One region of the Shimia sp. R9_3 genome, then DNA from elsewhere that is predicted to be linked to it. Evidence: riboswitches for the same ligand, from Rfam matches in the RefSeq annotation. Region 1 holds a riboswitch; each other region holds the start of a gene.
The links. A riboswitch is a leader RNA that binds a small molecule or an ion and turns the genes downstream of it on or off. The one in region 1 is predicted to bind cobalamin.
Positions count from the first base shown of each region.

Region 2: another riboswitch for cobalamin. It lies ahead of J7412_RS17095 (DUF1636 domain-containing protein); the one in region 1 lies ahead of J7412_RS07120 (DUF1636 domain-containing protein).
Region 3: another riboswitch for cobalamin. It lies ahead of nrdH (glutaredoxin-like protein NrdH); the one in region 1 lies ahead of J7412_RS07120 (DUF1636 domain-containing protein).
Region 4: another riboswitch for cobalamin. It lies ahead of J7412_RS17130 (aromatic ring-hydroxylating dioxygenase subunit alpha); the one in region 1 lies ahead of J7412_RS07120 (DUF1636 domain-containing protein).

Region 1 covers NZ_JAGHRP010000002.1:548,938-556,188, forward strand. Annotated here, with positions in the region: gene cobN (cobaltochelatase subunit CobN) at 1-1,792, opposite strand, end outside; gene cobW (cobalamin biosynthesis protein CobW) at 1,799-2,836, opposite strand; gene J7412_RS07120 (DUF1636 domain-containing protein) at 2,833-3,216, opposite strand; cobalamin riboswitch at 3,293-3,510, opposite strand; gene cobO (cob(I)yrinic acid a,c-diamide adenosyltransferase) at 3,552-4,169, shown strand; gene J7412_RS07130 (Lin0512 family protein) at 4,169-4,519, shown strand; gene J7412_RS07135 (Lin0512 family protein) at 4,516-4,860, shown strand; gene J7412_RS07140 (cobyric acid synthase) at 4,864-6,312, shown strand; gene J7412_RS07145 (GlxA family transcriptional regulator) at 6,358-7,251, opposite strand, start outside.
Region 2 covers NZ_JAGHRP010000007.1:104,420-111,670, reverse strand. Annotated here, with positions in the region: gene J7412_RS17105 (methyl-accepting chemotaxis protein) at 1-197, opposite strand, end outside; gene J7412_RS17100 (hypothetical protein) at 220-1,146, opposite strand; cobalamin riboswitch at 1,433-1,633, shown strand; gene J7412_RS17095 (DUF1636 domain-containing protein) at 1,736-2,143, shown strand; gene J7412_RS17090 (ABC transporter ATP-binding protein) at 2,140-2,919, shown strand; gene J7412_RS17085 (ABC transporter substrate-binding protein) at 2,946-3,899, shown strand; gene J7412_RS17080 (iron ABC transporter permease) at 3,939-4,928, shown strand; gene J7412_RS17075 (LysR family transcriptional regulator) at 4,940-5,797, opposite strand; gene J7412_RS17070 (TauD/TfdA family dioxygenase) at 5,903-7,042, shown strand; gene J7412_RS17065 (HD domain-containing protein) at 7,039-7,251, shown strand, end outside.
Region 3 covers NZ_JAGHRP010000007.1:122,851-130,101, reverse strand. Annotated here, with positions in the region: gene J7412_RS17180 (NAD-dependent epimerase/dehydratase family protein) at 1-211, shown strand, start outside; gene J7412_RS17175 (exopolysaccharide transport family protein) at 559-2,730, shown strand; gene J7412_RS22115 (GMC family oxidoreductase) at 2,821-4,233, shown strand; gene J7412_RS17165 (hypothetical protein) at 4,230-4,655, shown strand; cobalamin riboswitch at 4,824-5,014, shown strand; gene nrdH (glutaredoxin-like protein NrdH) at 5,097-5,318, shown strand; gene nrdI (class Ib ribonucleoside-diphosphate reductase assembly flavoprotein NrdI) at 5,324-5,752, shown strand; gene nrdE (class 1b ribonucleoside-diphosphate reductase subunit alpha) at 5,734-7,251, shown strand, end outside.
Region 4 covers NZ_JAGHRP010000007.1:114,150-121,246, reverse strand. Annotated here, with positions in the region: gene J7412_RS17140 (nucleoside triphosphate pyrophosphohydrolase family protein) at 1-372, shown strand, start outside; gene J7412_RS17135 (hybrid-cluster NAD(P)-dependent oxidoreductase) at 1,036-2,115, opposite strand; gene J7412_RS17130 (aromatic ring-hydroxylating dioxygenase subunit alpha) at 2,120-3,346, opposite strand; cobalamin riboswitch at 3,454-3,658, opposite strand; gene J7412_RS17125 (hypothetical protein) at 3,835-4,737, opposite strand; gene J7412_RS17120 (DUF1007 family protein) at 4,728-5,417, opposite strand; gene J7412_RS17115 (DUF1826 domain-containing protein) at 5,532-6,167, opposite strand; gene J7412_RS17110 (GTP-binding protein) at 6,164-7,097, opposite strand, start outside.

The DNA of each region.
Region 1 (7,251 bases):
TCGCGCTGGCTTTCAGCGGTGGCGGCACGTGGCCAAGCGTGAGCGCGTTGATGCGGCGTTTCGCCTGCGCCGCCTCGCCGGGGTCATTCACAATGAAGGGGTAGATCACAGGCGCGTCGCCAATCAGCGCCTCGGGCCAGCAGGCCCCGGAGAGGGCCACGGATTTGCCGGGCAGCCACTCCAGCGTGCCATGGGCGCCGATGTGCAGCAGAGCGTCAACGCCCTGTGTCTGGCGGAGCCACAGGTAAAAGGCCACGTAGGAATGGCGCGGCACGCGGGAGAGATCGTGGTATTCGTCTTCGCGGATCTGATCGGTGCCGCGCTCTGGCTGCAGGGCGATCAGGATGTTGCCGCGTTTTGTGGCTTTGAAGGTGAACGCATCTTCAGAAACGGTTGGATCATCTTCCGGCGCGCCCCAAGCCTCTGTGAGATCTGCGTGCAGCGTTTCCGGCAGAGATGTCAGTGCCGCTTTGTAATCAGCCAGCGACCAAGAGATCGTTTCGCCAAGCAGGGCGTCTGCAAGAGGCGCTGCCTCACCGTTTCCGGTGTCAAAGCCGTCCTCGGCAAAGTCTGACAGGATCGCCTCAACACTGGCAAGCGGGTCAAGCCCCACGGCGTGCGCCATGTTCCAGTCTTTGCCCGGATAGGTCGACAGCACACAGGCCAGGTGTTTGTCTGTATTGGGTTTTTGTGCCAGCCGCACCCAGCCCTCGACCTTATCCGCAATGGCGGTGATGCGGTCAGGCAACGGGCGGTGGGCAAAGCGGGAATACTCCAGCGCTTCGTCTTTTTTACCGGGCTCTTTGAAGGAGCTCACACCGGTAAAGAGACGGCCGTCGACCTCTGGCAACACAACGTGCATGGCGAGATCGGAAGGTGCAAGGCCGCGCTCTGCTTCGGCCCAGGCTTTTTTGCGGGAGGTGGCGAGCGCCACCTGAAAGACCGGTGCTTCGGTCGCGTCCAGAGGCGAGGTGCCATCTGCGCCTTTGCCGGAGAAAGAGGTGGCGTTCACAATCGCGGCGGGTTTCAGATCGCGGAGGGTGTCCGCCAGCCAAGCGGCGGAGGCGGGCACTTTGAGAGAGGGGGCAAACAGGCCCACCACATCAAAACCACGTCCGCGGAACTCTTCAAACAGCGCCTCAATCGGCGCGGTGTCAGCGGCGCTGACGTAGGCGCGATAGAAGGTCAGGGCAATCAGCGGCTTTGCAGCGTCGCGCCCGGTGAGCGGGTCAGACAGGCCCGTCTCAGGTGTCCAGCCGCCGTGATCGGGCAGCGCTTTGGAGCCCATGACCGGCTTTGCATAGAGCCCTGCGGCCAATGCCAGCTGCGCCAGTGCGGCCTGGGCAGCAACCGCTCCGCCGGTGTCACAGAGATGGGTCAGGCGGTGCAGGGTGGACACTGGCAGGGTGGAGACTTCATCCAGCCGTGTATCCGGCCGCCCGTCTGCGGGCAGCGCCGCAAGGGCGATGCCTTTTTCCGCCGCCAATGCCTGTACCTGCTGGATACCGTATTGCCAGTAGGAGATGCCGCCAATCAGACGGATCAGGATGGCTTTGGCACCAGACAGCGTTTGCTCAATGTAGGTGTCGACCGACAGCGGGTGTTTCAACGCTGTCAGATTGGCAAGACGCAGCGTGGGCAGATCGCCGTTGCTGCGATGCCAGCCTGCCGCGAAAGCCCCCAGATCGCTGTCGGAAAACGACAGCACCACAAGGTCAGCCGGTGACTGACCCAGATCCATTGGGGTTTCGGCCTCATCAAGACCGTGGCTTTCGCGAAAGACTACATGCATGGGCGTTTAGTCTACCAGAGCGGCGCGGATCGCATCCACATTTACGTCATCATGTTCCGCAATCACGACCATGCGGCCATGACGGCCCTCCTCGGGCTTCCATGGGCGGTCAAACTGATGACGCACGCGCGCGCCCACAGCCTGCACCAGAAGACGCATGGGTTTGCCTTCGACGGCGGCGTAGCCTTTGACGCGCAGGATGTTGAGATCTTTGGCCATTTTCTCGATCTTGGCGGCAAAAGCTGCGGGATCGCTCTGCTCTGGAACGTCGATCACAACGCTTTCAAAATCGTCATGTTCGTGGTCGTGGTGCCCATCGTGATGGGAGGGGCGAGCCTCCAGATCATCCTCTGCGGCGGCTTCCAGACCGAGGATCACGCGCGGGTCCACTTCGCCTTCGGCCACTTCGACCACTGGCAGAGGGCGGGGCGCTTCGGCCAGCACGATTTCCTTGGCTTTGGCCACACCATCGGGGCCTGCAAGATCCGGTTTGGTCAGAAGAACAATGTCCGCGCAGCTGATCTGATCTTCGAAAACCTCGGAAAGCGGGGTTTCGTGATCCAAGCCTTCATCTGCTTCGCGCTGGGCATCCACTGCGGCCACATCAGGGGCAAAACGGCCATCGGCAACCGCTTCGGCATCGGCCAGCGCGATCACGCCGTCCACGGTGATTTTGGAACGGATATCGGGCCAGTCAAAGGCTTTCAGCAGCGGCTTTGGCAGGGCCAGGCCGGAGGTTTCAATCAGAATGTGCTCGGGGCGCGGCTCAAGCTGCATAAGGGCTTCGATGGTGGGGATAAAATCATCCGCCACGGTGCAGCAGATGCAGCCGTTGGCCAGCTCCATGATGTTTTCCGCCGGGCAATCCGGGATGGCGCAGGATTTCAGGATCTCGCCGTCCACACCCACATCGCCAAATTCATTGACGATCACCGCAAGGCGTTTGCCCTGTGGTTTGGTCATCAGATTGCGCACGAGTGTCGTTTTGCCGGATCCCAGAAAACCGGTGATGACGGTGACAGGGAGTTTTTCAAGAGTGCTCATTCGGGGATCTCCAGTGGGGGAATGCGGGCGATGCAGTTTTTGCGGAAATGGGTGGAGCGTTCGCGCCACGGGACCAGCCCGTCAGCGGTGGCGGCATATTTGCTCACGCCGTCCGCGACCAGTTCCGCGTCTTCTGCACCGGTGAAATTGCCATAGACATAGGTCCAGCGCTCATCGCCGCCACGCACGGTGATCGAGCAGCCAAAATCGCAGTTGGAAAAGCACTCAACACCTTTCACCGTCACGTTTTCCGGCAGGTCTGAGGCGGTGAGCGCATCAAACAATTGCGTACCGGGGCGCGGCCCTTCGACGTCGGTTGGCTGGCCGGCACGGCAGGTGGTGCAGACAAGCAATTCGACTGGAGCATTTGCATCAGCCATCAGATCTGGTCCCTTTTCAGGGACGGGGCAAACACGGGACATCTGTGGAGAGCCCGACACCGAAACACCCCGTCCGGTTTATGTCATTTGCGCTGGCAGGTCTCCCGGCTTGCGGATCTCAGAGCTTGGGCTCTGGTGGTCCTCCTGCCTTCCCGGATTTCTCCAGTGGCTGTGGCGGACCTCTCCGGTCACGGTCGCGGGGGCGGCTGCGCTTTGGGCCTTGACGTTGGACCCGTTTCACATTCCCTTTTCACCTGCTCAAATCGAGCAGAAACCAGCGACAACCCGAATGGGCAATGATTGCGGCTAAGTCAAGCGCGAACGGAGGGGCAGGAATGTCTGAAAACACGGATCAGAACGAACGCCACAAGGCCAAGATGGCCAAAATCAAAGCGGCGCGAGACAGGATGATGGCCACAAAGACCGAAGAAAAAGGTCTGATCATCGTGCACACCGGGCCGGGCAAAGGCAAAAGCTCCTCCGGATTTGGCATGATTATGCGCTGCATTGCACATGGCATGCCGGTGGCTGTGGTGCAGTTCATCAAAGGCGCGATGGCCACGGGGGAGCGGGCCTTTCTGGAAGAGCATTTCCCAGAAGAAGTGCAATTTCATGTGTCAGGGGAAGGGTTTACCTGGGAGACGCAGGACCGGGAGCGCGACATTGCCAAAGCAGAAGCAGGCTGGGAACTGGCCAAGGAGCTGATCCGCAACCCGGAGAACCGCTTTGTGATGCTCGATGAAATCAACATCGCGCTGCGCAATGACTATCTCAACATCGACGACGTGGTCGATTTTCTGCTGAGCGAAAAGCCTGCGATGACTCACGTTCTTTTGACCGGCCGCAATGCTAAGCCGGAGCTGATTGAGGCTGCTGATCTGGTGACAGAGATGACCCTGCTGAAACATCCGTTCCGCGATGGCATCAAGGCGCAGGCGGGGGTGGAATTCTGATGGCGATCAAACGTCTGCTCACCGAATTTGGCATGGGCTCTTCGCTCAGACGCCAGGATTACACCGAGGCGGCGAGCCGCGCTGTGAAGGACGCGCTGTGGCACAATTCGATCAATCTGGCGGAGCTTTTTAGCAAAGACAAATCAGAGATGATCATCACCGTTGAGGTGGCGGTGCAGCAACCGGAGCAGATTGACACTGCGGTGATTGCGGCGATCTTCCCTTATGGGCAGGTGACGGTTGTGCCGGTCAAAGGCGGGCTGGACGTGCCGCGCACGGACGGCGGCAACCCGACGGTGATGGCCAATGTGGCGATTTCGGTGGCTTTGGATGTGGAGGTCGCGGCATGAGCGAGCAGCGTTTCATCATCGAAATGGGCATGGGCAACGACCAATACGGGCAGGATTACACCAAGGCTGCGGCCCGTGCGATCGAGGATGCAATTCGCCATTCTGCCATCCCGATGTTTGCCGCTTTAGGTAAGGATCCCAAAGAGATGCGGGTGCAGGTGACGGTGGGGGTGCAGGCGCCGGAAGAGGTGGATTGTGACGCATTGGTTAAGAATTTGCCCCGCGGGCGCGCGGAGGTGAAAGCGGTGTTTGGGGGGATGAATGTGACAAATCCCGATGACGGAAACGTGCTTGTCATCGCTTCTGCGGCGGTGGAGGCCTTCCTCCCAAAACAGGGCTGAGCCATGGGCAAGGCAATTATGATTCAGGGCACGGGCTCCAATGTGGGCAAGTCGATGCTGGTGGCGGGGCTGTGCCGGGCGGCGGCGCGGCGGGGTCTGTCTGTGGCACCGTTCAAGCCGCAGAATATGTCTAACAATGCGGCTGTGACCGTTGACGGGGGCGAGATCGGACGGGCGCAGGCGTTGCAGGCGCTGGCCTGCGGCAAGGCGCTGACTGTGGATATGAACCCGGTGCTTCTGAAGCCGGAAACCGATGTGGGCTCGCAGGTGGTGGTGCAGGGCAAGCGGCTGACCACGGTGAAGGCGCGGGAATATGCCAAGCTCAAGCCGCAGCTGCTTGAGGCGGTGCTTGAGAGCTTTAACCGTTTGAAAACGAATAGTGATCTGGTGATCGTTGAGGGCGCGGGCAGCCCGGCGGAGGTCAATCTGCGGGCCGGAGACATCGCCAATATGGGCTTTGCGCAGGCCGCAGAGGTGCCCGTGGTGCTGGCCGGAGACATCGACCGGGGAGGCGTGATTGCGCAGGTTGTCGGGACGCAGGCGGTGATTTCGGAAGAGGACGCGGCGCTGGTTGTGGGCTTTCTGATTAACAAGTTTCGCGGTGATCCAAGCTTATTTGATGATGGCTATGATCTGATAAAGGCAACGACCGGTTGGGACGGCTTTGGGGTGTTGCCCTATTTCGGGGAGGCGTGGAAATTGCCTGCCGAGGATGCGCTTGACATCAAGAACGCCGAACGTGACGGCGGCTTGAAAGTGGTCTGTCTGGGGCTGTCGCGGATTGCGAATTTTGACGATCTGGACCCGCTGGCACAGGAGCCGGGCGTGTCGCTGACCATGTTGCGGGCGGGGGAGCCGATCCCCGGCGATGCGGATGTGGTGATCATTCCGGGCAGCAAATCCACCCGTGGCGATCTGGCGTTTCTGCGCGAGCAGGGCTGGGATGTGGATCTGGCGGCGCATGTGCGGCGCGGTGGCCATGTTCTTGGGATTTGTGGCGGATATCAAATGCTTGGCGCGGTTGTGCAAGATCCTGAGGGCATCGAAGGCCCGGCTGGAGAGACCGAAGGTCTTGGGCTTTTGGACGTGGAAACGGTGATGACACCGGACAAACGTCTGACGGAAACCGAGGCCGTGCATGTGGCCTCTGGTGAGGCCTTCCGGGGCTATGAAATCCACATCGGGCGCACGGATGGGCCGGATCGGGCGCGGCCCTTTGCGCAGGTGGACGGGCGTGATGAGGGCGCGGTTTCTGCGGGTGGGCAGGTGTCGGGGAGCTATCTGCACGGCATGTTCCGCGATGATGGCTTCCGCCGGGCCTGGCTGACTGCGCTGGGTGCGCAGGTGGGCAATGAGGGCTATGACGTCACCGTGCAGGCGGTGCTGGATCGTCTGGCAGATCATGTGGAAACACATCTGGTTGTGGATGGCATCTTGGCGGCTGCGCGCTAAAACTTCGATGCCACCGGCGGGAGTATTTTCAGCAGAATGAAGGAGTTAGATCCGACTGCGGCGCAGGTCGCGGACAGACTTGCCGTGGGCGTTTTTGAAGGCGCGGGCGAAGCTGGTGGGGCTGTTGAAGCCTGTTGCGAGGGCGATGTCGCGCACCGTCAGACGGGTGTCTGTGGCGAGGCGCAGGGCTTCTTCGAGGCGCAGATGCAGATATGTGGCCTGTGGAGAGCTGTTCAAATGCGCGGCAAAGCGCATCTCCAGCGTGCGGGTTGAGGTCCCTATGATCGAGGCAACGGCGGGGATGGAGAGCGGCGTGTCAAGCGCGCGGGCCATGACATCCAGCGCGCGGCCAACCTGCGGGTGCTGGCGCATCTGGCGCGGGGTTGAGGTGGGGCTTTGTGCCTGAGAAGGCATTGGGTCATAGAGAAAAGCACTGCCGACGCGGCGCGCGAGATCGGGGCTGAAGCGGGTGGCAATCAGGTGCAGCATCATGTCAATGCAGGGGCTGGCACCGCCCGAGGTGGCGATGCGCCCTGACAGGCAAAACCGGTCCTGAAGCGTTTTAACTTGCGGAAAATGTTGAGAGAATTTTTCGAGATCTTCCCAGTGAGTGGTGGCCTCATGGCCATCCAGCAGCCCTGCGCGGGCGAGCAGCCAGGGGCCGCCGTCGATGGCGGCGAGCGAGGCACCTGCATTATAAATACGGCGCAGCGAGGCGCGCAGACGCGGGGTGGATTGTTCCTCCAGACGAAAGCCCGCCACCACAAACAATAGATCACATCTGTCCAGCTCAGACAGCGCAGGGCCGGTGATTTCAAGGCCGCTTGTGAGCGCAGCGGGTGTGCCTTCAGCCGTGAAGAACTGCCATTTGAAGAGCGTTTTTCCGGCGCGGCGGTTGGCGGCGCGCATTGGGTCCACGGTGGCGGCAAAGCTCAGAGT
Region 2 (7,251 bases), on a different contig from region 1:
CGGTTGCTGTCTACGATGAGGGATTTTTGTGACAGGAGGCCTGAGGATTGCACATGGGCGTTCCAGATTGAAATCACCACAATGGCGGACAAGAGGATCATCGGCCCGATGACCCATGCCAAAATCCGAGTGGCCAGCCGCATCTGGAACTTTCCGGTGAAGGGGCGTTTTCCGGAGGTTACATTCGAAATTTTCATATTTCTGGTCTCCTCGGAACGCTTAGATGGATGGCTTGGTGAGCGCGGCCAAGATCAGCTGTGCATGTTTGATTTCGCGGTAGACATCAGACGGGGTTTTGCCGCCTTCGTAGGGGGCGAAGACCACATGCGGGGCTGCGTTTGTAGCATTCATCAGCGCCATGGTGTCTGCATAGGCGCGCGAAAGCACCACAATCACATCATCGGGTGAGATCGGACCGGATTGGGCTGCAGGCACGGTGATTTTGCCGGGTACGGCAAACGCCGGATCGTTTTCGGAGAGAGACTGCAGATCTTGAAGAAGTGACAAACCCGCATGGTAGGCTTCTGATGGGGTGCGTCCGGATTCGGCTGCGAGATCGGATTCGTTGATGGAGAGCCCTTGTTTTGCCAGAACGGCGCTCAGGGACTGGCGGATGCTCACGGCCACGCGAAAAACGTCGTTTGGCACAGTGGCGGGCACGCCAAGCGCTTTGAGCTCACCAGACACTCTGAGCAGGCTGCCGTAAACATCTTTGGGTTTCTTGCCGCTTTGGAGATCGACGGAGATGGTGCTCTCCTCAAGTCCGTAAGTCGGGCGGAGATCCTGTGCCTCAATCAGCAGCTGGTCGACGAACTCTTTGACCTCTGCCGGAGTCACTTTGTGGACTTTGACCTGATTGAGACCGTGGGTTTCTAGCCCATTCATAAAGCGGAGCAGCTGAACTTTGCGCCACTGGTCGCGCGCCAAAAACAGCACGTGTCTTGGCATCGCGTCATCATCTGGTGTCGCCGAGGTGGCGCTCTTGGTGAAGTTTTCCTGATTCAGGACCTGAAGTTCTTGTACCAGCGCTTCGGTCACTTGGTAGACGTGATCAGGTTTGACCCCCGACGCTGTTGATGGCTGTGCAAGGGCAATCAAGCCGGAAAATGCTATGCTGAATGAGAGAGTGATCTTGGTGATACTCATTTTGAGGCTCCATCGGTCAGTGTCGCGCGTTTGCTGTCCTAACGTCATCTGGAGAAGAAAGAGTTAAACTGGCAGTGGGGGCTGCAAATTGAATTTGTGGTTGGAAGGTGGAGATTAAAGTGCAGCAAAATAACGGTAAAACTGAAAATTGTGTGAAAAGGACGAAGGCATTCTGTCCAGGTCTCCGGCGGTGAGCAGTTGTCTCGGGGTGCGAACGTCACGTCACCAATTCGCTTCGGACCACGCCTCACTGTGCCAGATGGAGTTGACTCAATGACGCGCATCGTGGATTGCTGCACGTGATGGTATCTGGTGCATCAGCGCCGGATAAAAGGGAATACGGTGCGGCGATATATGCGCCAAGTCCGTGACTGCCCCCGCAACTGTAGGCGGTGAGCAACCCCAAATGCCACTGGGCCAGAGCCCGGGAAGGTGGGGAAGCCAAGCACCGCGAGTCAGGAGACCTGCCATCATCAAACGTAACTCAACCCGGGCGGGGTGTCCCGGAAGGAGGCCAAGATGGCTCTTTTGGCTTATGCCGCAGACATGACTGGTTCCCTGTTCGCCCCGCGCTTTCGCGGAGGGCGAAATGAACCGAACACCCACTCATCGCATCACAGTCTGTACGTCCTGTCGCCACAAAGGCGAAACCTGCAAGCCGGGCTATGAGCTGATTGCGAAGCTCCGGACGGCCATTGCCGCAGCCGGGGACAGCATCGCCGAGGACTTTGAGATCACAGGCACGGCCCGTGTGGCCGCTTGTGATCGCCCTTGCACGGTGGCCTATCACGCAACACGCAGTGCGTCCTATCTCTTTGGCGATATCACACCTGATGAGGACATTGACGCGCTGATGGAGTTTGCCCGGCAGCATGATGCGCTGGATGACGGTTGGGGCGGCCCGGTGGAGGTGCCGGATATGTTGTGCGCGTCCAGCCTCTCGCGTGTTCCGGCGACCATTTTGGCGATCGAGGATTGCATGGAGCGTGTGTCATGACCGCGGCGGCGCTGGAAGTGCGCAATGTGAGCTGGGCACCGCGCAAGCGCGACCCATTGCTGCTGGAAGACACAAGCTTCACCCTCAAGGAGGGCGAGGTGATGGGGCTTGTTGGCCCAAACGGTGCCGGCAAAACCACACTTTTGCGCATGATCTACGGCTACAATCGCCCCTTGTCGGGCGACATCCTGCTTGGTGGTGACTCGCTGCGCCAAATGGCACCGCGTGCCGTGGCCCGCAAAGTAGCAGCTGTTCTGCAGGAACAACCGTCAGATTTTGCGCTGACGGTCCGGGAAGTGGTGGCGCTTGGGCGTGTGCCGCATCGGCTTGGCCTGTCCACGCCGGGCAAGCGCGATGCGGATGTGATTGACGGGGCGCTGGCGCGTCTTCAGCTGCAGCATCTGACCGACCGGAGCCTTTCCACGCTTTCAGGAGGCGAACGCCAGCGGGTGATGGTTGCGCGCGCGCTTGCGCAAGAGCCGCAGTTGCTCGTGCTGGATGAGCCGACAAATCACTTGGACATCCGCCATCAGCTTGAGGTGCTGCAGCTGATCCGAGATCTGGATCTGACAATCGTCACCTCGCTGCATGATCTCAATCTGGCGGCAGATGTTTGTGATCGTATCCTTGTCTTGAAAGACGGTCGTCCGCAGGGATTTGGCGCTCCGGTGGATGTGCTGAACGACGCGCTTGTCTCCGACACGTTTCAGGTTCAGGCGCAACGCGAACAGCTCAGCCTGAGCCAGAAGCCCCACCTCACTTTCCGACTTCAATAAAAACAAAGCTCAACAAAGGACCCATTATGAAAAAGAGCACTCTCACCCTCGGGCTGATCCTTGCAGCCCAAACCGCTGCGGCGGAAACCACCGTGCAAAGCTGTAACCGCACCGTCACTTTTGATGCGCCGCCAAAGGCTGCGATCTCCAACGATGTGAACCTGACCGAAATGATGCTGGTGCTTGGCCTTGCAGATCGCATGGTCGGCTACACCGGTATTTCAGGCTGGAAGACGCTGGATGAAGAGATGCGTGCTGGCGTGGAAGAGCTGCCGGAGCTTTCCGCAAAATATCCGTCAAAAGAAGTGCTGGTTGACGCGGATGCTGATTTCTTCTTTGCCGGTTGGAACTATGGCATGAAGGTCGGCGGCGATGTGACCCCCGAAACCCTCGCGCCGTTTGGCATTGACGTCTACGAGCTAACAGAAAGCTGCATCCATATCGGCGAGAAAGCCAAGGTTAGCATGGACGACATGTACAACGACCTGCTCAACCTCGGCAAAATCTTTGATGTTGAAGCGAAGGCCGAAGCGCTTGTGGATGGCTATAAGGCGGAGCTGGCCGCGTTTACCGACGGCCTGGAAACCGCGGACGAGCCGCTGCGCGTCTTTGTGTATGACAGCGGCGAAGACACACCTTTCACCGCAGGGCTTTATGCCATGCCAACCGCGATGATTGAGGCCGCTGGCGGCACCAACATCATGGACGACTTTGAGAAAAGCTGGGGCACGGTCACTTGGGAAGCGGTTGTCGAGCGCAACCCTGAAGTGGTTGTGATTGTGAACTACGGTAAGGTCACCGCAGAAGAAAAACGCGCGTTCATGATGAACAACCCAGCCTTTGCCGAACTGGATGCGGTGAAGAACGACCGTTTTGTTGTGCTGGAATATGTCGAGGCGACCCCTGGTCCGCGCAACATCAAAGCCGTGAAGAAGCTGGCCGAAGGCTTCTGGGGCTCTGAAGGTGTGGCAAGCCACTAAATGAACAAGGACCACTTCCGACAAAACGTCTCTTTCTGGATGGCTCTTTTTGGCAGCTTTGCTGCGTTGGGAGTGTCCTTGTCTTTTGCGATTTCGATGGGCGCTATTGCGGTGCCCATCGACACGGTTTGGGGTGTGTTCCTGGATAAGCTGGGTGTCTGGTCCGGCGATCCGACCTGGTCAAAAGGGCGCGCCGCCATCGTTTGGGAAATCCGTTTTCCGCGCGCGCTTTTGGCGGTCATGGTCGGGGCCGGTCTGGCTGTTGTGGGGGCCACGTTGCAGGCAGTGACCCGCAATCCGCTGGCCGATCCGCATCTGCTAGGTATTTCATCCGGAGGGGCGTTTGGAGCCATTTTGGCTTTGCTGCACACAGGCCTGTTCCTTGGCCTTCTGACCGTGCCGCTTATGGCCTTCCTAGGGGCTTTGATTGCGACGCTCTGCGTTTTGGTGGTGTCAAAATGGGCGGGGGCGATGAGTGCAGACCGGCTGGTTTTGACCGGGGTGGCCATCTCCTTTGTTGTGATGGCCTGCGCCAACATATTGATTTTTCTCGGTGATCCGAAGGCGACCCATACGGTTGTCTTCTGGATGCTTGGAGGTTTGGGGCTGGCGCAGTGGTCGCATCTGATCTATCCGCTGGCCATTTTGGTGCCCTGTAGCCTGTGGCTCTGGCTGCAGGCACCGCAACTCAATGCGATGACCATTGGCGATGAGACCGCAAGCTCTCTTGGCATTCCGGTGGCCCGATTTCGGCTGACTGTCTTTGTGGTGGGAGCACTGATCACCGGCGTGATGGTCGCCTTTTCCGGTATGATCGGATTTGTGGGTCTGATGGTGCCCCACATCGTGCGGCTGATTGTTGGTGGCAATTACATCCGGTTGGTGCCGCTGTCGGCGATATTTGGTGGGATTTTCCTGCTCTGGGCCGACATTGTCGCCCGCACTGTGATGGCGCCTGAAGATATTCCGGTTGGGATCGTGACGGGGCTGATTGGCGGGGTCGCGTTTGTGCTGTTGCTGAAGCGATGACTAGGCGCGGACTACACAGCCGACACGATGGCTTCTGACAGCGCTTCCCATTGTTTGCGCCCAATCGCTTCGCGTGATGCCAAAAGCCAGTAGGTTTCGCGGTGCTCCATGACGTCATTGCCCAGTTGCTGAAGCGCGCCTGAGCGCAAGTCTTCTTCGCACAGCGGGAGGGAACCAAGTGCAATGCCATGGCCCGCTTTGGCAGCGGCGATGGCGCCATGCAACGTGTCGATCCGGATCTGCGGTATGGGCGTTGAGGGAATGCCAAACCGCGCGGCAAAAACGTCCCAGTCCGGCCGTGGCCCAGTACAGGCGATGCGGGGCAGGTGGTGCCAGTTAGTTGAGGCAAGGCTCGGTGCGCAGACCGGAGCGAGCGCCTCTCTGAACAGCGGAAGTTTGTAGTGATGCGGCCAGTCTCCTGCGCCATAGCGGATTTGCAGGGAACTGTCAGGCGTTGAGGTTTGTCCGGTTAAAACAAAGGACTGGAGTGAAATCTGCGCGCCTGTTGCCACAGTCATCTGAGCCAGTCGCGGCGCAAGCCACATGGAAATCACAGATTGGCTTGCCAGAATTGTCAGGCGGGAGCGGCCTCTAGAAAACAACATTTCAGAACTGTCGCTGAGCGTGCGAAAGGCGGATTGCACATGGGGCAGCCAGGTTTCGCCTTCCACGGTTAGCGTGATTGTGCGGCTTTGACGCAAGAAGAGTTGCGTGCCGAGGAGTTTTTCAAGTTGCGAGATACGCTGGCTGATTGCGGGTTGGGTGAGGCCTGTCTCTTCTGCAGCGGCGGTAAAGCTGCCGAGGCGCGCGGCCGCTTCGAAAGCGCGGACCCATTCGAGAGGCGGTAGGGATGGAGTTGGCTTATTCATAAATTATTTCGATGCTCAGTCGGGTTATTTCAAATTTGATTTTATGCAAATTCCCAGGAGAATGTAAGGCGACCGTTCGTGCTGTTAGCCAAAAGGACACCGCCGATGCACACGACATTGAGCCAAGATGGCGCCGTTTTAACCCTTCATTTTGAAGAGCAGACGCTCCGTTTTCACTCGATCTGGCTGCGAGACAATGCGCAGGACCCGGAGACGCGCGCCGTTGGCAATGGTCAGCGGCTGATCGCGTTGCGCGACATTCCTGAGGACACGCACATCATCGCTGTTTCGGTTGCGGGGGAGGACGTAAATGTGACCTTTGCACCGGAAGGTAAGCAGGTTGTCTTTAACGCAGAGTGGCTGAAGGCGCATGCGTATGATCGGCCTCAGAAAGCGGTTCGTGGATGGTTGCCGGAGGAGGTTTCCCCATGGGACGCGAAGCTTCAGGCAAATGTGCCAACCGGTGCATTCCCGAGGCTTGCGGAGGGGGGCACCCCATTTGCCACTTGGATCGAGCAAGTGGCCCGCTTTGGTTTTGGCAAAATCGAAGGCGGCCCGGTGAGAGAGGGCGCGCTGTTTGATGTGGTCGATCTTTTTGGCCATGTGCGCGAGACCAATTATGGCAAGCATTTTGAGGTGCGCACCGAAGTGAACCCGACCAATTTGGCGTTCACTGGCCTCGGGTTGCAGGCGCATACCGACAACCCGTACCGCGACCCCGTGCCGACGATTCAGGTGCTCTATTGTCTGGAAAGCTCTGCCGCCGGAGGCGAGAATATGGTGGTTGACGGGTTCGCCTGCGCGCGCCGTTTGCAGGCAGAGAACCCGGCCTATTTCGATGTGCTTGCCGATTATTGTGCGCGGTTTGAATATGCGGGCGAAGATGGTGTTTGTCTGACCTCCCGCCGCCCTTTGATCCAACTCGCGCCGGACGGTGAACTCATTGGGGTGCGGTTTAACAATCGCTCGCTTGCAGCTGTTACGGATGTGCCGTTTGAAAAGATGGACCTGTGGTATGCGGCCTATCGCCGGCTGGGGGAGATCATTGATGACCCTGCGATGGAGGTTGTGTTCCGTCTCGATCCTGGGGAAGCCTTTGTGGTGGACAACACCCGCGTTTTGCATGCACGTAAGGCGTATTCGGGTGCTGGAAAGCGTTGGTTGCAGGGGTGTTACGCCGACAAAGATGGGCTGCGCTCCACACGCGATGCGTTGCGTCGCAAGGCTCTGGAGGCGGCGGAATGAACACTCCGGCAGAAGGTTTGACGGCTGACACCATCGTAGCATTTCTGGCGTCGATTTTTGAGCGTCGGGGATCGGAAGAGTATCTGGGTGAGCCTGTGACGATGGGCGAGCACATGCTTCAGGGCGCGACGATTGCGGAGCGGAATGGGCAACCTGATGAGATCGTTGTGGGGGCTTTGCTGCACGACATTGGCCACTTCACCTCCGAA
Region 3 (7,251 bases), on a different contig from region 1:
GATGCTTTTGGCACATGCCACGGAAATTGTTTGCAAGCCCTTGGGAATTGAGCCGCCGATTTTTCGGCGCCGCGTCGGATTCTTTATCAAAAATCGCGCATATGACATCTCAAAAGCGCATCGCATTCTGAATTTCCAACCCAAGCAGGATATTGCAGGGGAAATTGCAGATATTATTGAGGCTTACAAGAGTGATGGAAAACTGGCCTAAGGCCATTGAATTGAAGATTGCCGCCCAATTTGCGCCTGATTTTTCTGGTAATGTTTCAATTATGAAGAAAGGATAGTGACGTTTAAACCACATGCTTTGTCGATATTGCCTGCTGTTAACCAGCTTAACGTAATTTTATTGTAGGAAAGTTGCGTGCATTGCTTAGCATAAAATTGATTTTGCGGTTTGAAGCCGAAGTTTAATAATACCACTGGGGAAGGGGTAAACGCTCGGTAAGTCTATGAGATTTCGAAATACTGTCGGGAAGAACCGCGACTCGACGGAATACAAATGAGTTTCTTTGAATACCAATGAATAGAGTTCTTTCACCTGATAGAAAGTTGGAGATGCGTCTGCCCAAAGCTGCGACATCTGCTCCGAAAATGCTGGAATTTTCCGATGTTATCCGGGCGCTGCGGCATCGGATTGCGCTTGTGCTTGCCACGGGCGTGCTTTGTCTGGGGGGGGCGGTTTACTACCTGTCGTCGCTCACGCCGACCTATAGTTCCGGCGGCCAGCTGCTGTTGGGTGGTCAGGGGCTCAGTGAACAGAACTCGTTTGACCTTGTGGAAGCTCAGGTGCTGAGCAACGCGGTGATCGAGGGGGAGATCGCGATTATGCGGTCAAATGAAATCCTCATCAACGTGGTGCAGAAGCTCAATCTGGACGAAGATCCTGAATTCAATCCGAGTTTGCGTGAAAAGCAGGTGCCCAATCCGGTGGTGACCTGGCTTAAGGATACCGCCAAAACCATTCTGGGCCGTGGCGAGAGCGCAGCGGATGATGAAGTGGTTGTTGTTGAAACAGCCTCCAATACAGCGGTTTTGGAGGCGGCCTCTCTGAACGAGCAGACACTTGGTGAGTATGGCACCTCGGTCGGGATTTTGCGCAAGGGTCTGTCCATTCGTCAGCAGGGCACATCGTTCCTGATGGCGGTTCAGGCGACGTCGGAAAGCCCGCAAAAGGCGGCGGCGATTTCCAACACGGTTATGACGGAATATATTCGCGTGCTTGCGGATAAACGTTTCCAGACGGCAAGTCGTTTCACCGGCTGGCTGGAGGGTCGGGTTGAGGAGCTTGCGAGCAACCTTGAAGATTCCGAGCGTGCCGTTTTGGAGCTGCGCAGCGTTATGGAAGCGGATGCTGACAACGGTGCTCGTCTGGACCAGCAGATGCAGGAATTCACCACCAAGCTGGTGAACGCGCGGGCGGAGCTGGCGCAGGCAGAGGCGCAGGTGCGTCGGGCCACGCTGGTGAATGAGCAGGATGGCCCGCTTGCAACCGCGAATATTCTTTCCAACGATGCGATTTTTGAGTTCCGACGCGCGCTGGTGGATCTGCGCCGCGAAGAGGCTGAAGCCTCGCTGAGCTTTTCAGATGAGTCCGCGCGAATGGATTCGATCCGCCGCGCGATTTCCAAAACCGAAGCTGAGCTGGCCAATGAGGTTGAGAACCTGATTTTGCAGCTCAACAACCGCGTGGAGACACTGCGGCTCAACGTGCGCACGTTGGAGACCAGCCTGCGCAGCTTTGAAGGATTGAACCTTGAGCGGTCGCGCCAGCTGATCGAGATGAACCAGCTGCAGCGTGTGGCCGACATTAACCGCCGTGTGTATGAGGATTTCCTGGGGCGGTATCGCGAAATCAGTGAGTTTCAGGAAATTCCGATCTCCGATGCGAAGATCATCCGCTATGCCTCACCACCCAGCAGCCCGTCTCACCCGCGCAAGAAAGTGGCGGCGATCCTGGCTCTGGTTGGCGGGCTTTCGCTGGGAGCGGCTTTGGCCTTCATGCTGGAGTGGCGGCCCAGACGGCTCTCTGAGCCGAGGCAGGTGTCGCGGGCAACCGGATTGCCGGTGTTTGGCAACACCCCCCGCTTGAAGAAGATCCGCTCGGCTGAGAAGCTGCTTGCACAGCTTTCCAATGATGAAGCCTTTGCGCAGGCGGCGTTGAAGCTGGCGGATAACATCAATCTGCACAGTGAGCGATCGTTGAGGTCGCTGTTTGTGACCTCCTATGATGCCAACCAAAGCCGGACCAATACGGCGATCTTGCTGGCCTGGGCCAATGCGCAGCGCGGTCGGAAATGTGTGCTTGTCGACGGAGATTTCCGCACCGCACAGCTGACAGATAGTTTTGGTCTGAATGAACAGGCGAATTTCTTGTCCGCCATCCACAGCGACAAGCCTTTGAGTGAATGTCTGGTGGTGACGGATACGGCGGATGGGTTTGACTGTATCGGTGCGGAAGTATCGGCGGCGGATCCCTCTGTGCTCTACAGCTCTGAGCGGATGCAGGACATGATTGCCCTGCTGCGCAAGGTTTATGATGTGGTCATCATTGATGCGCCAAGTCTGGAGGACAGCTCCAACAGCTTTGCCGGTTTGAATTCGCGTGATCTGGGGATTTTCACCATCGAGACCAATAAGATGACACGCGATGGCATGAACCGCAGCCTGAACATGTTGAGAGATATGGATCTGGGCGGCGCGGGCATTGTCCTGAATGGCGCCAAGTGAAGCGCAAAGCTGAGTGGTGGATGCCTGAGTGCAGCTGCCCCGTCTCTGTGCCCCGCGTGACATGTGTTTTGATCCAGACATAGGTGCCGAGTGAAACCGATTTCCGCCGCAGATGCTCAGAAGACATCCTGGGATGTCATCCTGGTTGGGACGAGCTTTGCCTCCTGTTTTTTCGCCTATAAGCTGAAAGGGCGCGGCCTGAGGGTTCTGTTTCTGGAGCGCGGTCCGTTTATTGATCACGATACCCAGCTGGAAACCCGCGTTCCGCATCCAACAGGCGGTGTGGCGCAGGAAAACAGCTCTGGACAGCGCAAGGACTGGACCGTACGGCATCAGTTTGGCGGCTGCTCAAACTGTTGGTGGGGGAACACGCCGCGTCTGCAGCCGAGCGATTTTGAGTTGTTTTCAAGATATGGCGTGGCGCAGGACTGGCCGGTGTCTTACGGCGACATCGAGCCTTACATGGTGGAAGCGGAGTATCTGATGGATATCGCCGGTTCCGATGAGGCTGGATATGCGCCCCGGAGTGCCCCGTTTCCGTTTCCGCCGCATGCGCCAACGCGGGCGGAGCGCAAGCTGTTTGCCCAAGAGCCCAGCTGGCAGCCGATGCCCTGCGCGCGCTCCAATGGGGGGCGACGCACCACCTGTTGTGTGTCTGGCGCCTGCAACCTGTGTCCGGTGGATGCAAAATTTACGATCCTCAATTCGCTGGAACTGTTTGAGGATGAAGGGTTTCATTACCTGCTGGATGCGGAGTGCCGCACCGTGGAGACCGCTACGGGGCTCGCCACCGGTGTTGTGGCCCAGACGACCGAGTTGGGGCCGATCACCTTGCGGGCGGATTTTGTCGGGCTTGGGGCCAACCCGATCTTCAACTCGGCAATACTGCTGAGATCAGGTATTGGCTCTGATCTGGTGGGGCGTGGGCTGCATGAGCAGGTGGGGCAATTTGTTTGGGTGAACATCCCGTTTGACAACTATTATGGCGGCACCTCGCTGACCGGGATGGGTTACGGATTTTATGATGGGGAGTTTCGTCGTGAGGCGGCGTCTGTTCTCATTGAAAGCTGGAATGCGCCTCCGTCTTTGCGCCTTGAGAAGGGAAAATGGCTGCAGCGTCTGAAGTTGAAGCTGGTGGCCGAAGATTTGCCGCAGGAGCAGAACCGGGTTGTGTTAAAAGACGACGCGCCGACGATTTTGTGGTCCGGGCACAGCGCCTATGCCTATGCCGGCCTGGCGCGGGCGCGTGAGCGTGTGTCCTCACTGATTCCGTTCGAGCATGAGATTGTCGGCATCGGGGGCATTGAGCCGACGGAAGCGCATATTATCGGAGGCACGCCGATGGGTACGGACAGCAAAACCGGTGTGGTGGACAAAAACCTGCGGGTCTTTGGTGTCTCCAATTTGGCCTGTCTTGGGGCCGGGACCTTCACGACCGGGGCGGCTGCGAACCCGACGCTCACCCTATCGGCGCTGTCGCTTTATGCGGGAGAGCAGCTATGAGTTTGAGGCGGCGTGCGTTTTTGGTGGGGGCAGCCGGTCTGGCGGGGGCGGTTCTGGTGCCTTTGACGCTGGGCGGCACCACGTCATTTCTGCGACGCACGCTGAAGGATCACTTCGGCCCCGAGGTGCTGAAGCTGGCGGGCATCGATGAATTTGTTGACGAGTTCGCCGCTTTGGCCGGGGAGGATGATCCGGCAAAGAAGATCGTGGCGGAGATGTACTTTGGCTGGCATGGGGATCGCGTGAAAATGATCGGCCCGGCCAAGGCGATACAGGAGCGGTTTCTTTTCACAATCCTGCACCGGAGCAATATCATCGCGGTTCAGCAAGGCCGCGCGACAGAGTTTGAATACGGGTCTGTTGATCCTTGGTCGCCGGTGTGCGGGCTCTACCTTTCCGCCTTCGCTGATGAAACGCTTTAGGTGAAGCGCCGGTGTGCGGCTGGCCATTTTTCTGAAGGTGATAAGATCTTGCGCCGAGATGGCGGTGATGTGGATATCTTGGGCAGATATCCACAGAAACTTTGCATCCATCAACAATAAATCGAAGTCACAATGCCGCTATATATTGACACTATGTGGTGATCACACCCTATATAGGGGTGCTTCGGTTCTTTCGATTCCTGTCGAAGGCTAAGAGGGAAGCCGGTGAAATTCCGGCGCTGCCCCCGCAACTGTAAGCGGATAGCAAGGCTGAATATGCCACTGGGGGGCATCCTCGGGAAGGCCAGCCAAGCGTTGATCCGCTAGTCAGGAGACCTGCCGAAAGTGCAAAATGATGACCACGAACGGAGGGTTCGGGGGCGCGCAAGAAGTGGTGCTGCCACTCTGCGTCCTCGGCTTTGACAAAAAGAAAGAGGACAGATGAGCATCATCGTTTATTCCAAACCCGCTTGTGTACAATGCACCGCCACCACACGTGCGCTGGACGCCAAAGGCATCAGCTATGATGTGGTTGATCTGACGCAGGACGACAGCGCGCTGAGCCATGTGACCGAGCTGGGCTATCGTCAGGCGCCGGTGGTTGTGGCGGGGGCGGATCACTGGTCGGGCTTCCGCCCTGACATGATCGCACAGCTGGCCTAAGGGAGGTGAGCCGCCAATTTCCGGCGCTTGTCTACTATTCCTCAAAATCGGGCAACACCCACCGGTTTGTGACGCGGCTTGGTATTGAAGCCGCGCGCATCTCGGAAGATCCCGACGCGCCGCTCCCTGACCCCAAAGAAGCCTTTGTTCTGATCTGTCCGACCTATGCAGATGGGCAGGGGCGGGGGGCAGTGCCCAAACAGGTGATCCGTTTTCTAAACGACGCCACCAAACGCGCCCACCTTGTTGGGGTGATCGCCACCGGCAATCGCAACTTTGGCGCCACCTATGGGTTGGCCGGGCGCGTCATCGCCGAAAAATGCAATGTCCCGCTGCTCTACACGTTCGAGCTGGCAGGCACCGAAACTGATATTTCCCGCGTCCGTGCGGGGCTGGAAAAGATTGGGAGACCGCTATGCTCGACAGCACAGTGAACGAGCAGGACTATCACGCACTCAACGCGATGCTGAATCTGTATGACGCGGATGGCAACATCCGCTTTGACGCGGATCGCATGGCGGCGCGTCAGTATTTCCTGCAGCATGTGAACCAGAACACCGTTTTCTTCCACTCGTTGGATGAAAAGCTCGGCTATCTGGTGAGCGAAGGCTACTATGAAGAAGCGGTTCTGGATCAATATTCCAAGAACTTCATGCGCGCGATCTGGGAAGCGGCCTATGCCAAGAAATTCCGGTTCCCGACCTTCCTTGGCGCCTTCAAATATTACACCTCCTACACGCTGAAAACCCGTGACGGGCAGCGCTTCCTGGAGCGCTATGAGGACCGTGTGGTCATGACCTCTCTGGCGCTGGCGCGTGGGGATGAGGATCAGGCCATGGCCTTTATGGAAGAGATTCTGGAGGGCCGTTTCCAGCCGGCCACACCGACCTTCCTGAACGCCGGTAAAGCCTCCCGTGGCGAGCTGATCTCCTGCTTCCTGCTGCGTCTGGAAGACAATATGGAAAGCATTGGCCGCGGCATCAACTCTGCACTGCAGCTCTCCAAGCGGGGTGGCGGTGTGGCGCTTTTGCTGACCAACATCCGCGAGCACGGCGCGCCGATCAAAGGCATTGAGAACCAGTCTTCCGGTGTGATCCCGGTGATGAAGCTGCTCGAAGACAGCTTTTCCTATGCCAACCAGCTGGGCGCACGTCAGGGCGCAGGCGCGGTCTATCTGAACGCGCACCATCCTGACATCATGCGTTTCCTCGACACAAAGCGCGAAAACGCAGACGAAAAAATCCGCATCAAGACGTTGTCTCTTGGCGTGGTGATCCCCGACATCACCTTTGAGCTCGCTAAGAAAAACGCCGATATGTATCTGTTCTCTCCGCATGACGTGGAGAAGGTCTATGGCGTGCCTTTCTCTGAGATCTCGGTGACCGAGAAATATGAGGAGATGGTGGACGACAAGCGCATTCGCAAATCCAAGGTGAACGCGCGCGAATTCTTCCAGACCATTGCCGAAATCCAGTTTGAGAGCGGCTACCCTTATGTGATGTTTGAAGACACGGTGAACCGGATGAACCCGATTGAGGGCCGGATCAACATGTCCAACCTCTGTTCGGAAATTCTTCAGGTGAATGAGGCGTCTGAGTTCAACGAAGACCTCGGCTATGCCAAGATGGGCAGCGATATTTCCTGCAACCTCGGCTCGCTCAACATCGCCAAAACCATGGACGGCAAAGATCTGGGCCGTACCGTGGGGGCCGCGATCCGTGCGCTGACGGCTGTATCTGAAATGTCCGCGATCGACTCCGTGCCATCGGTGCGCAAAGGCAATGATGACAGCCACGCCATCGGCCTTGGCCAGATGAACCTGCATGGCTTCCTTGCGCGTGAGCACATTCACTATGGCAGCCCGGAAGGCATTGAATTCACATCGGTTTACTTTGCCGCTGTGGCTTTCCACGCGATCCGCACCTCTTGCGAT
Region 4 (7,097 bases), on a different contig from region 1:
CTTGCGCTTGTGAAGGAATGGCATGAGGCCTTTGATGTGCCTGTGGTTGACACACCTGCCATTCCCCAAGAGCGTGCGGAGATGCGTCAGGACATTCTCGAAGAAGAGGTGGCCGAGCTGCGCGCTGCTATTGCGGCCGGGGATATGGTCGAGGTGCTCGATGCGCTGTGTGACATTCAGTATGTGCTGGATGGCACCTTTCTGGAGTTCGGCCTGCATGGGTTGAAACCCGCCGCCATGGCCGAGGTGCATGCCTCCAACATGTCCAAGTTGGGTGCCGACGGCCGCCCGGTGCTGCGCGCAGATGGCAAGGTGCTGAAAGGGCCGGATTTTCGGCGGCCTGATTTGGGGCGGGTTTTGAAGGATGGGTGAGTAAGAGGTAGGTTGGTTAGTGGCTTAGGCTCGAACGACTTTAAACAAGCAGCAGAGTAATCAAGACGAAACTAGGGTTTGCTAAGAAATTTCTGACGAAGTTGGAATGGTAACGACAGCCGTAGTCAGTATATCTCCTGCGACTTTACCATTCGGCTATTCCCAGTGAGACAAACAGGAACCCTAATACGATCATGCCAATTATCGACAGGATAGCGATAGTCTGCGCTGCTTCTTTGTCGTCTTCATGAAACAGAATTTGGCCACCGCATTTCGGGCACGGCTTCCGCCCCATGTTTTTAAATGTTCGTCTAGTGACCCAGCCACACTGGGAGCACCGACCTTTCATTTTATCTCCGGAAGACATCGACAAGCCTCTCGTTTGCTAACACTACTCCTACACAGGAAGCGTTTGGATGCAATCAAAGCAAGCATTTTCATTGCATCAGCAACCCCTAGTAGATAAGGGTCACGCCGCTACAAAACATTGGGCTTTCTAAAAATGCTGACTTTCGCTTTGCAAAGCGAAAGTGGGGATTGCTGCAAATTCTTCTCTGTAGTCAATCGAAACACTTCCAGAACACCATCGCCTCAAAAGCCATAGAACACAAAAAAAGCCCGGCATGTCTGCCGGGCCTTTCTGTGAGCCCGAGAGCGGGGGGCTCAGACCTCTACTGCCACTTTGCCAATCGGGTTGGAGCAGCAGGCGAGGATGTAGCCGGCTTCGATGTCGTCGTCCGAAATGCCGCCGTTGTGAACCATATGCACCTCGCCTTCGGTCTTTTTGACCTTGCAGGTGCCGCAGACGCCGAAGGTACAGCCTGAGGGGATGTTGAGCCCGACCGAGCGCGCGGCGGCGAGCACGGTTTCGGTCTCGGCGACTTTGGCGGTGACATCAGACGTGGCGAAGTGGATTTCCGCCTTGCGGTCCTCGTCAGGCACCACATCATCCAGCGCGGGCTGTTCGGCCTCGGTTTCCACCGGCGCGCCAAAGCTCTCCTGATGGTAGTTGTCCATGTCAAAGCCCAGACCGGCCAGCGCTTCGCGCACCGCGGTCATGAAGGGCTCTGGCCCGCAGCAATAGACCTCGCGGTCAAGATAATCCGGCGCCATCAGGCCCAGCATCAGCTGGTTGAACTGCCCCTGATAGCCCGTCCAGGGGCGGTAGGGATCGGGCTCTTCGACCACAAATTTGAGATCCAGTCCGGGGGTGCGGCTGGCCATCTGTTCAAGCCTTTGGCGGAAGATGATTTCCGAGGGGCGCTTGGCGCAGTTGATGAAGACGGCGTCCAGTTCCTGGCCTTCGTCCCACATGCAGGTGGTCATCGACATCATGGGGGTGACGCCGGAACCTGCCGAGATGAAGAGGAATTTCTTCGCTGTGCTGCCCGCGTTGGTGAAGAGGCCTGCCGGTCCCAAGGCTCTCAGGCGCATGCCGGGGCGCAGGTTGTCGAGCATCCAGCGGGTGCCGATGCTGTCAGGCTGTGCCTTTGCAGTGATGGTGATCGAGCGCGGGCGTGAGGGCGAGGAGGATATCGTGTAGGTGCGGTGCACCACGCCTCCCGGCTGACCCGGTGCGGGGATTTCCAGGGTCAGGAACTGCCCCGGATCATAGGCGAAGAGGGCGCCGGATGGGGCGCGGAAGGTGAAGCTCGCCGTGTTGGGCATTTCCGGCACGATGGAGACGCATTCCAGCATCTCGTTGTCCTGCCAAACGGTTGCGGTGGTCTGAAGATCTTTCATCACATCACTCCGCAGCAAGGGTGTTTGGGGTCAGGTGGCTGGCCAGTTTGGCGCAATACCATTCAACAAACTGCAGCACGCCGGATTCCTGTGTCGGGGAATAGGGGCCGGGCACATAGGCGGGGCTGTTGATGCCCTGCTGGTTGTCCTCGACCACGCGGCGGTCTTCATCGTTGGTGGCCATCCAGACTTCAGTCAGGCGCTTGAGATCATAATCCCGGCCTTCCACGGCGTCTTTGTGCACCAGCCATTTGGTGGTGACTTCGGTCTCGGTCGGGCTGATCGGGGTGACGCGGAAGACGATGGAATGGTCTGCGAGGAAGTGGTTCCAGGTTGTCGGGTAGTGGAACTGCAGCAATGCGCCAGCATCAGCGAATGGCACGCGTCCGAGCCACGGACGTACGGCGGTTTTGCCATCCATCGTGTAGCTTTCCGCGCCTTCTTTTAGCGGCATGCGCGCCACGCGGTATTGGCCTTCTTCGCTGAGGTGGAAGTTGGAGGGCAGACCGGCGGCTTCGCAGCGGTCAAAATGGGCCTGCAGGTGGTCAGGTGTTTCGCCACCTTCGCCAATGCCGGTCACGCTGGGGTCATCGGGGTAGGTGCGGCACAAGGCCGGGTGGTTGCCGCCACAGTGGTAACATTCACGATTGTTTTCCCAGACCAGCTTCCAGTTGCCGTTTTCGACAATGGAGCTTTCGAATGCCACTTTGGCATTGCCCAGATCATGAGCCTCCAAATAGGGGTGCACGGTTTCTGCGAAGGGTGCGAAATCAGGGGCTTCGTCTGCCAGACAGATGTAGACGAGACCGGCGAGCTCCTGACAATGCACGGTTTTCAGGCCATGTTGCTTGGGGTCAAAATCCGGCCCCATGTCGCGCGCCCAGAGCAGCGAGCCGTCCAGCTCATAGGTCCACTGGTGATAAGGGCAGACCAGCTTGGGGGCATGGCCCTTGGCAGCTTTGCAGATCACCGAGCCGCGATGGCGGCAGGTGTTGTGAAAGGCGCGGATCTGATTGTCGGCACCGCGCACAATGATGACGCGGTAAGCGCCAACATTGTAGGTGACGTAGCTGCCTGCTTTCTCCAATTCGCAAGACGGAATGGCAAACAGCCACTCGCGATAGTGGATGGCTTCAAGGTCGGTCTGAAAGATCTCGGGATCTGTATAGAAGGCTTGCTCTAGAGCATGACCCGGGTTTCGACGCGCCAATAGGGTGTGAATGTTATTCAAATCTGGCTCTCCTGCCGCACCCCGCGGCCTTGCTTGGGGCAGATGGCACAGAGGCTTGCGCAGGCGGGATGAGGATCGCGCCCAGACAGAAGCCTCCACCGCCACCCGCGGTTTGACGTTTGCAAGGCTGGTTTCCGGACTTCGAAGCGGCTTTCACCTGGTTTTGGCACCTTCCCGGGATCCTCCTCCCAGTGGTCGTTTGCCGAACCTCACCTTCGTTACCGTTGCGGGGGCAGTGCCGGTATTTCACCGGCTTCCCAATTCTCCATTGCCGGACAAACCGGCAACAGCACCTCACGCCCGCAAGATATTTTGAAGTCGGATTGCCTCTAAAATTTTTGCGACCTTTCCGGTTGCAAAACAGACATTGGCCCGATCGGGGGTAAATTTTCGAAAGAAGCCGTGGGATTTTCTGAAAAAATGATGCGCAGGATGGGCGGGTTTCGGCCAAAAAATGCGCATCTAGGCCTTTGCGGGGCGTAGGGGCTTTAGAATGTGAAGCCGAGCAGGCCGAGGCTGAAGATCAGGATCATCAGGCCGGTCAACATCTGCAGCGCAGGCAGCATGGTGGCCACGCCGTGCAGGGAGCCCGATGACATCACAGCCAAGCGGCGGGCAGCAGTGCTTGAGACCGCCACAAGACTTGTCAGGGCGGCGGTGCCCAGCCCCATAACCACAACGGCCAGAGCGCCGGCGGTTTTGATGTCCATTTGCCACGCGATGACCAGCAGGAAAACGGCGCCGGTGCAGGGCCGGATTGCAATGCTGAGGATCAGCGCGATGGCCTCTCTGACAGATGTAAGGCGGGCGGCTTCCTCAGCCGTGGGGCCATGGGCGTGACCGCAGCCGCAGTCATCACGAGCGTGGTCATGGGAGTGATCATGGTGGTGGCTGTGCTTGGCCGTGCTTTTGGGAAGCGCGCGCGCACCTCGCCAGATGATCGCGAGTCCCACACAGGAAATGGCGAGATAGCTGGCGGGGGCCAGAATGTCCTCGGTCCACCCTGTCATCTGTTGCGCGCTGGCCTGCACAATGGAGAAACCGCCATAGACCAAGATGATCGCCCAAAGTGCCTGTGCGAGGCTCGAGGCCACGGCGAGTGACAGCAGGCGCATGGCGGAGACTTCTGTACCGAGCCCCACACCGCCAACGAGATATTTGCCGTGCCCCGGCCCCAGCGCATGCACAAAGCCGTAGGCGGCGGTTGCGCTGAGAAGCGCAAAATAAGCGCCCGGCTCGCCCATTTTCAAAGCGCGGACTGTTCCGGCCATCTGGTTTTGAAATCCACGCTGCGCCTCAACCGCCCAAGCGGAGACCGAGGAGAAATCCACCATCCAGAAGACCGCAAGCGCCAGAGCTGCGATCACACAGAAAGACAGTATCACGCGCATATGAGGATGATCCTATCGGCAAATTCTTTGCCTACATTGGGGATGCTCGGGGTCTCTTCCCGGCTGAGCAGCGCCAATGAGGCTTGCAGGCTGTTGTTCTTGAGCGCTGGGTTGAAGGGGATCACCTCAGCGCGGCACCCTTCTGCTGGGCCCAAGAGTTCGGGCGTGTCGGTGATGGAGAATGCAAAGAAATAGGTGGACTCATAAAAGGCGACCTCTGCTGGGGACGCGCCCAGCGGGAGCGCCGTTTTGAGATCGCGTGTGAAGGTGAGCTGCAAGCGCCCGTCAATCAGCTGCGCATCGAGATCTCTGGGCCAATCGAGAGAAACACGTTCGCCATGCACTGACAAATGGGCGGAGCCGTTGAAATCCAGAGGCCAATTGCTTCTGATGCGGATGAGTTCTTGTCGGTCCGCTTCATCCAAGGAGCCTTCGGCGTTGAGAGACATGTCGTAGGAGGACAGTATGTAGAGCGTCTCAAAGGCATCGTAGAGCCATGTGACGTTGAGGGCAGTCAGGCGGTGTTCCGCGTCAAACACGAAATCCACGCCGCCGTCGACAAAGACATGCGGATGCGCCTTGGCTTGCGGGCTGAGCCCGAAGAGCAGGCAGCAGAGTGCCGTGATCAGAACATTGTGTCGAAGCACAGTGAAGGCGCGACGCGAAGGAAGATGTCTCAAGACGGTATCGCCTCAGTCCTTGAGGTTGCATGTGATGAGAGGCCTTTGGACCCCTTGTCGCCTAATATCTCTCAGGTTGCGACGTGATCAAAGCCTTCTTAGGGGCAAGCGCGATCAAATTTCCTTTTGCGGATCAAAGACCGGGTCCAGAACCAACACAGAGCGCGTTTCGCCAGTGCCTTCGATGGGAGGCGAACGGTGGAGCAAGCCGGATTGCGGGGTTTCCGGCCAGAGCGTGCCGCGCAGGACGATGGGCGCGCCAGTGGGAACTGTGAACACCCGGTTTGGCTCTTCGCCGTTGGGAGAGATCCCATATTGCGTTCCGGTGCCACGGTAGGTGCAGACGAGGCGGGCCGTCACCGCATCTATGTGGAAGCGACGGCAAGCGTTGGTGGTGATGATGTCAAAGCGTAACCGCAGATACGGGGCGTTCAGGATATTGGCAAAGGCCATCGCCATCTCGGAAACGTCGTCGATCAGAAGCGCGCGTTCCGGGCAGTCGGGCGTTCCTGAGAGGGCACAGACCTGCAACAACGTGTCTTTCACCCGATCCGCACGCAAGACCACCCGCGCTTTTGGCAGGTGATCAGGGGGAAGAGATTGCATCCATGTTGTCAGCTCCGGCGCCATTTGCCGCCGCCAGAGCACGGCGGCGCAGCCGGGATGGTGAATGGCAGAAAGGGCCGCCAGATTTGGGGCCAAGCCAACACCAATTGAGGCGTCTTTCACCACCTCGCGTGAGACACTCATGCCACGTCCTCAACGCGGCGCCAGCCGGGGAAAGGATCCGGCATGTCCAGTGGGAGCGCCTCTGGTCCGGCTGCGGCGATCACGGGCAGTAGGCAGCCATCAAGCTTGGCCTTAAGCGCAGGCCAGTCGATGTTTGCGCCGATGAACACCAGCTCCTGACGGCGATCACCCCATGGCTCCACCCAATGCTGTTTTAAATACGCTTGTGCGGACGCATGTTCGGGCCAACGCTCTTTGGGCACGGTGGCCCACCAGGTGCCCATGGGTTTTACGCTGGACAGCGCGCCTGCCAGCGAGAATTCTGCAACCCATTCCGGGCGGGTGGCAATCCAGAAGTGGCCTTTGGCGCGGATCACACCCGGCATTTCGCCGTTCAGGACCGCGAGAATTTTCTCCGGAATGAAAGGTTGGCGAGCGCGGTAAACATAGCTGGTGACGCCGTATTCTTCGGTTTCAGGTACGTGATCGGCAAAGCCGTAAAGCTCTTTGGCCCACATGGGATGTTCATGTGCTTTGTCAAAATCAAACAGACCGGTATCGAGAACTTTCTCTGCGGTCACTTCGGAGTGGTTGGTCTCAATGATTTCGGCATCCGCATTGAGACTGCGGATGATTTTGCAGGCGGCATCGACCTGTTCAGGTGTCGCATCAGCCACCTTGTTCAGGATCACCACATCGGCGAATTCCATTTGATCGGTGAGCAGATGCACCAATGTGCGTTCATCTTCCTCTCCCATGACTTCGCCGCGATCGCGCAGAAAGTCGTGGCTGGAGAAGTCTTTAAGCAGGTTGACCGCGTCCACAACGGTGACCATCGTGTCCAGCCGGGCAACATCAGACAGGCTTTCGCCGTATTCATCGCGGAAATCAAAGGTTGCGGCGACGGGGAGCGGTTCGGCAATGCCTGTGGATTCGATCAGCAGGTAGTCA